DNA from 2 places in the Streptomyces chromofuscus genome. Region 1 is predicted to be linked to the other one. Evidence: riboswitches for the same ligand, from Rfam matches in the RefSeq annotation. Region 1 holds a riboswitch; the other holds the start of a gene.
The links. A riboswitch is a leader RNA that binds a small molecule or an ion and turns the genes downstream of it on or off. The one in region 1 is predicted to bind cyclic di-AMP.
Positions count from the first base shown of each region.

Region 2: it holds a riboswitch for cyclic di-AMP, as region 1 does, so the genes downstream of both, IPT68_RS21975 (C40 family peptidase) here and IPT68_RS31770 (LysM peptidoglycan-binding domain-containing M23 family metallopeptidase) in region 1, are expected to answer to the same signal.

Region 1 covers NZ_CP063374.1:7,097,133-7,100,531, reverse strand. The annotation lists gene IPT68_RS31775 (SGNH/GDSL hydrolase family protein) at 1-442, opposite strand, end outside; gene IPT68_RS31770 (LysM peptidoglycan-binding domain-containing M23 family metallopeptidase) at 654-1,646, opposite strand; cyclic di-AMP (ydaO/yuaA leader) riboswitch at 1,650-1,809, opposite strand; gene IPT68_RS31765 (tyrosine-protein phosphatase) at 2,435-3,232, shown strand; gene IPT68_RS31760 (DUF6126 family protein) at 3,236-3,355, opposite strand; gene IPT68_RS31755 (helix-turn-helix domain-containing protein) at 3,352-3,399, opposite strand, start outside.
Region 2 covers NZ_CP063374.1:4,842,403-4,845,801, reverse strand. The annotation lists gene pcrA (DNA helicase PcrA) at 1-945, opposite strand, end outside; cyclic di-AMP (ydaO/yuaA leader) riboswitch at 1,256-1,421, shown strand; gene IPT68_RS21975 (C40 family peptidase) at 1,430-2,635, shown strand; gene IPT68_RS21970 (hypothetical protein) at 2,713-3,066, opposite strand.

The DNA of each region.
Region 1 (3,399 bases):
ACCGGTCGGCGATGGCCCGCACATGCCCGTTGTAGGTGGCGATCTTGCCGCGCAGGTGCCTCAGGAGGGGGACGCCCCGGGTGTCGAAGCCGGTCGTCACCAGCACGGTGCCCGCGGCGGCGGTCAGGGCGGCGACCGCCCGCTCGAAGCGCTCGGCGACGTCGTCCGGGTCGGTGCCGGGACGGATGATGTCGTTGCCACCTGCGCAGAACGACACCAGGTCCGGCGCGAGTTCGACGGCCCGCGGGACCTGCTCCGCCACGATCTGGTCGAGCAGCCTGCCCCGCACGGCGAGATTGGTGTACTGGAAGTCGCCCTCGGGCCGGCGGTCCGCGAGCAGTACGGCGAACCGGTCGGCCCAGCCGACGAACGCCCCGTCCGGGCCGGGGTCGCCGACGCCCTCGGTGAAGCTGTCCCCCACCGCCACGTACGACCCGATCACTGATCTGCTGTCATTCTTCGAATCGTCTGCCACGTCGGACCATGATTCCTCTTCGAATGTGACCTACGCGACCGTAGGCAAGGCTTGACGGACGGTGAGAAAGGCCACGGCCAAAGGATTGGTCAACTGCGGAATAAGGCCGTCGGCCGACCACACCGAAGGCCGGACCCGGGGAACGGGGTCCGGCCTTCGGAGCCGTGAGGGGCGTGCGTCAGCCGACGGAGACGCCCTTCGACCGGAGATAGGCGATCGGGTCGACGTCCGAGCCGTAGTCCGGCGTGGTGCGGATCTCGAAGTGCAGGTGCGGCCCGGTCGAGTTGCCGGTAGAGCCGGAGAGGCCGACCTGCTGGCCCGCGGTCACGCTCTGGCCGCTGGAGACGGACAGCGAGGACAGGTGGGCGTACTGCGCGTAGTAGCCGTCGGCGAGTTGGATGACGACCTGGTTGCCGTACGCGCCGGCCCAGCCCGCGGAGACGACCGTGCCCGCGCCGACGGCCTTGAGCGGGGTGCCGGTCGGGGCCGCGAAGTCGACGCCCGTGTGGTAGCCGCTGGACCACATGCTGCCCGCGACGCGGTAGGCGGTGCCGACGCCGACGCCGTCCACGGGGGCGGAGAAGCCGGCGGCCGGGGCGGTGTCATCGGTCTGGGTGGAGGTCGAGACCTCGGTGGTCTGCGCGGCGGCCTCGGACGCGCCGGCGGACTCGGACACGTCGGAGGACTGCGACGCCTCGGTCGAAGCGGACGACTCGGACGAGGAGGAGGACTCGGACGAGAGGGGGGACGAGGCGGACTCGTCGCTGCTCGCCGCGGCCTTCTTGCCGATGGTGAGCTTCAGACCGGGGTGGATGAGCGACGGGTCCTCGCCGACGACCTCACGGTTGTCCTCGTAGAGCCGCTGCCAGCCACCGCTGACGTTCTGCTCGTCGGCGATCTTCGAGAGGTAGTCGCCGACCTTCACCGAGTACGTCCGCACGCCCGCCTTCTCGGCGGTGGACTTCTTCACGGCGGCGTTCTGCTGGACGGCCGTCTTGCCGGCCGGGGCGGACTGAACGGCCTTTTCCGCGGCGGTCTCGGGAGTGGCGGCGTGGGCGCCGGCGGCCCCCATCAGCGGGAGGGCGAGTGCGGCGCCACCGGTTCCGGCGACGGCGATGGAACGGGTGAAGCGCTGGGTCTTCGGACGGCGGTGCTTACCCTTCGCGGGCATGGGCGAATTCCTCTCCGGCGCCTGCGAGGTGAGCTGTCGGGTGCGGACTGGAGATGTCCGGCCGCGCCGAAACGCGGCTGTACCCCGAGCCGTTCCGGAGACCGGAACAGGCGTTTCTACCTGTGGGTCCCCCGCTCCTGCCGAACACGGGTGAGTTTGCGCGGGCACCGGGCGGCGGCAGGATTCGGCGTCCGCCCGGATCGGTGTGGAACGTAAGCGAGCAAGACGCAAAGGGACAAGCAAGAGGTTCCGCAGGAACGCCGTTTTCGTGATCCGTTCACCCGAATTCCGGTCACACTCCGTGTATTACGGCGCCGCTCTTTTCCGTAAACGCCCTTGATAGCCTCAGGGATTACGTGCACCTGCCAGGCGACGCTCGGTCACGAATATGACGCTGCTCACTGAGCCTGCTCCAGCTTTCAGCGAAACCAGGCGAGTTCGGCCTAAAGGGCCAATTCAGACAGAGGGCTTAGATGGGGCACGGCAGGAAAACAGCCGCATCGATGCCGTTCTGCAGAGCTCGCCAATAGTCGAGCCGATTGACCCTTTACGTCCGATTTGATGCCTCTTCGTACGTCAAGTGCTGGACTCCCTCGATCGGGTTCCGGGAGTCCGCTCACGCGCGGGGACGATCGGGGTCCGGGACCTGGGGGGCAATGCCTGCGGACAACTCCTTCAACTCCCCGTGACCGCCTGTGGACAACTCATTGCCCGAGGAATCCGTGTCGTATCGTCAAGGCGTGCCCGTCGACGAGCCGCGCCGACGGGGCCGATGGGAGGGAGCCCCCGTGACGCAGCAGGTGCCGTCGACCGAGCCCGAACTGGCCGGAGTGCGCAACTTCCGCGACGTGGGCGGACTGCCGACCGTGGACGGGCGCCGGGTACGGCACGGGGTGCTGTTCCGCAGCGGTCACCTCGCCCACGCCACGGCCGAGGACGCCGCGTTCCTCGCCTCCCTGGAGCTGCACACGATCTTCGACTTCCGCAATGCCGCGGACCAGAGGCTGGAGGGCCCGGACGTCGAGCTGCCGGGCGTGCGCAACGTCAACCTGCCCCTGACGGACCCGGCGGACGGCGCCGAGTTCTGGCAGATGGTCCGGGACGGGGACGTGGAGCAGCTGCGCGGGATCCTGGCGGACGGCAGGGCCGCGGACCGGATGATCACCTCGTACCGCGCGATCATCAAGGAGCGCACCGCCGAGCACTCCCGGGTGCTGCACGCGCTCGCCGAGGACAGCGTCCCCGCGCTGATGCACTGCGCGGCGGGCAAGGACCGCGCAGGGCTGTCGATCGCTGTCACGCTGCTCGCGGTGGGCGTGGAGCACGAGGCGATCCTCGCCGACTACCTGGAGTCCAACGCCAAGCACCGCCGCTACAAGGTGCACCGCAGCGGCAGCGCCGCATCGGCCTACTCCCCCGAGGTCATGGAGCTGCTCAACCCGCTGTTCGACGCGCGGGCCGAGTACCTGCTGGCGGCGATGGAGACCATCGAGGAGACGTGGGGCGGTGTCGACGCCTACCTGGGGCAGGGGCTGGGCCTCGCTCCCGAGACCCGGGAGCGGCTGCGCGAGCGCCTGCTCGACTGATCCCTACTTGGCTCCCACCTCGAACAGCAGGTAGAGGAACGCGGCGAAGAGGTGTCCCGCCACGATGTAGATGAACAACCGGACCCAGATCGCCCGGGGAATCTTCTGCTCGATGTCGCTCATGGTGTGTCTCCCGTGATGGGGCCGAGGCACAGCGCGGCCGTGGG
Region 2 (3,399 bases), 2.3 Mb from region 1:
GTCGTCCTCGCCGGGCGGTACGTCCTCGTCGTGCGCGCCGGTGCCGACGAGCTCGCGGACGAGGGCGTACTGGGCGTGGTTGGTGTCCTGGTACTCGTCGACGAGGACGTGCCGGAAGCGGCGGCGGTAGTGCTCGGCGACGTCCGGGAACGCGCGGAGCAGGTTGACCGTCGTCATGATCAGGTCGTCGAAGTCGAGGGCGTTCGCCTCGCGCAGGCGTGACTGGTACAGCGCGTACGCCTGGGCGAGGGTCTTCTCGAAGCCGTCGGCGGCCTGGGCGGCGAAGTCCTCCTCGTCGATCAGCTCGTTCTTCAGGTTGCTGATCTTGGCGCTGAAGGACTTGGGCGGGAAGCGCTTGGGGTCGAGGTCCAGGTCGCGGCAGACCAGGGACATCAGGCGCTTGCTGTCGGCTGCGTCGTAGATCGAGAAGGACGAGGTGAAGCCGAGCCTCTTGGACTCGCGGCGCAGGATGCGCACGCACGCGCTGTGGAAGGTCATCACCCACATGGCGTTCGCGCGCGGGCCGACGAGCTGCTCGACGCGCTCCTTCATCTCGCCCGCGGCTTTGTTGGTGAAGGTGATCGCGAGGATCTGGCCCGGGTGCACCCCCCGCTCGGCGAGGAGGTGGGCGATGCGGTGGGTGAGGACCCGCGTCTTGCCGGAGCCGGCGCCGGCCACGATGAGCAGGGGGGAGCCGGAGTGGACGACAGCGGCGCGCTGGTTGTCGTTCAGCCCTTCCAGGAGCGCGGCGGCGTCCACGGCGGGGCGATGGGCGCCGTCTCGGTAGTAGGCGTCCCGGTCCCGGGGCACGTCGAACTTCCCGTCGAACAGATCGTCCGGAACCGGCTCCGGAGCGTAATCGTCCTCGGGCGGCGGCGGAGGCTCCTCATGGGCCCGCGGGGCCTGGAGGTCCGCCAGGAAGCTGTCGTCAAAGAGGCTGCTCATCGCTCTCCGAGTCTAGGGTGCCCCACTGACAACCCGCGGCCTCCTCGAGAACATCCCCGGGCCGGGACGCGGAACGAGGTCCCGGAGGGAGACGGGCGTCACAGGCGGGCCACCCGCGGGACGCCCTGCCCCGCCCCCACGCCGACCGGGCACTCACCGTCCGAACACGATCTCACGCGCGCCGTGACGTCTGACCGCAGGTCACGAAAATGTATCGGGCATATCACCCACCAACCTTCACAGGGGCCACACGAGTTGGCTAGCGTGCCGGTCAGGCCGCACGACCCCCACCGGCGAACGTCGCCGGGCCGCGCGGCCTCCGCCGAGTCCGGTGCGCCCAGGCGGCCGGAGCCGGGGACCCAACCGAACCTGGGGTGAATCGGCCGGCTCCCACCCGGAGCGGACCGTAGGGCAACCCTTCCGAACCACCCGCCCGAACCCGACAGCTAACCCGGTAGGCGGCAGATGGAAGGAGTCGCCTCCTTTGGCGTCGCACCGCAAGTCGCGCCCCGCGGGCGCGCGGGTAGCAGGCATACGGACCCCCGCCCTGGCCACCGCTGCCCTGACTTCCGTGGCCCTGCTCTCCCAGACCGCCAACGCCGCACCCTCGGCCGACGACAAGCCGAGCCTGGAAGAGGTCGAGAAGAAGGTCGACGATCTCTACCGCCAGGCGGAGTCGGCGACAGAGAAGTACAACGCGGCCAAGGAGCGGACCGCGAAGCAGCGCAAGCACGTCGACACGCTCCTGGACGACGTCGCCCAGCGCACGCAGAAGCTGAACGAGGCGCGCGAGGAGCTGGGGGCGTACGCCGCCGCCCAGTACCGCACCGGCGCGTCCGTCCCCGACACCGCCACCTTCCTGCTCGCCGACTCCCCGCAGGACTACTTCGACCAGACCCAGCTGATGGGCCGGCTGACCAGCCATCAGAAGAGCGCGGTCGACGAGTACTTCACCGAGCAGTCGGCGACGATGCAGAAGCGCCAGGAGGCCACCGAGAGCCTGGCGACGCTCACCGAGTCGCAGGACGAGCTGCGGACGGCGAAGGCCACCGTCCAGAAGAAGCTCGCCGACGCGCGGGACCTGCTGTCGGAGCTGACCGCCGAGGAGAAGGCCCGCCTCGCGGCGATCGAGAAGGAGAAGCAGGAGGAGGCCGCGCGCAAGGCCGCCGAGCTCGCCCGGCAGCAGGCGGAGGCGGAGGAGCAGCGACGCCAGGAAGCGGCGCAGCAGGAGCAGGAGCTGGCCCAGGAGCAGACGCAGGAGTCGGCCGGCAGCGGTTCGTCGACCACCACCGAGTCCGGTTCCGGCACCTCCGTGTCGGACTCCTCGTACGGCACCAAGGCCGAGAAGGCGCTCGCCTTCGCCCGCGCGCAGATCGGCAAGCCGTACGTGTGGGGTGCCACCGGACCCGACTCCTACGACTGCTCTGGCCTCACGCAGGCCGCGTGGAAGGCCGCCGACGTCAGCCTGCCCCGCACCACCTACGACCAGGTCAACGCCGGCACGACGGTCTCCCTCGCCGCCGCCCAGCCGGGCGACCTGATCTTCTTCTACGACGACGTCACCCACGTCGGCATCTACATCGGCAACGGCATGATGATCCACGCTCCGAAGCCGGGCACGTACGTCCGCGAGGAGTCGGTCTACTACGACGGCGAGTCCTCCATCCACAGCGTCGTCCGCCCGGCCTGACACCGGGCGCCGGGAGGCGAACGACGGGCACGCGCGCGTGCGGCGGTGTGTGCGGCACGCGCGCGTACGGCGGGACGTCAGGTCCAGAGCACGGCGATGAAGACGTTCGCCGTGGTGAGAAGCCCCACCAGGCCGAACATGCCCTTGTCCACCTTTTCGTCGTCCCGTTTCACGTAGACGAGGCCGAGGATCACGATCAGCAGGGCCAGCTTCACACCGATCTTGATGTTGTCGACGGGCTGGTCGTCGGCCTGGTTCAGGCCGACCAGGATCACGCCGGTGACCAGCATGGTCAGCGCGCCGTGCAGCATCGCCGGGACGAATCGCGCGGTGCCGGCCCCCATCGCCTTCATCTGGGTGAGGAAACCACCGAGGAGGGAGGCGATGCCGATGATGTGCAGGCCGACGAAGAGGTGGATGAGTACGTCCATGGCCGGAGCCTAATCAGGAGGTACTGAGGCCCCAGCAGGGGGGTACGGAGACCTTCTGGGGGCGTTCCGGGCCGCCCGGCACCGGGCCGCGGCCACGGGCTGCCCGGAACCTCCCGGTCGAGCACACGGTGACTGCGTACGGGCCGCACGGTGACTGCATATATGCGCGCCATAGCAGCCTCGCGGCCACATCCGCCCAGGAAATCGCCGCATCGGTCATCGCCCTGCGTCAAGGCGACCGCCCCGGACCGGGATCACGGTCACATACGGTCACCCACCGGTCCCCTGCCGCCACTTCCGCACAAGGCGTCACCGCGCCGTCACGCCCGGGCT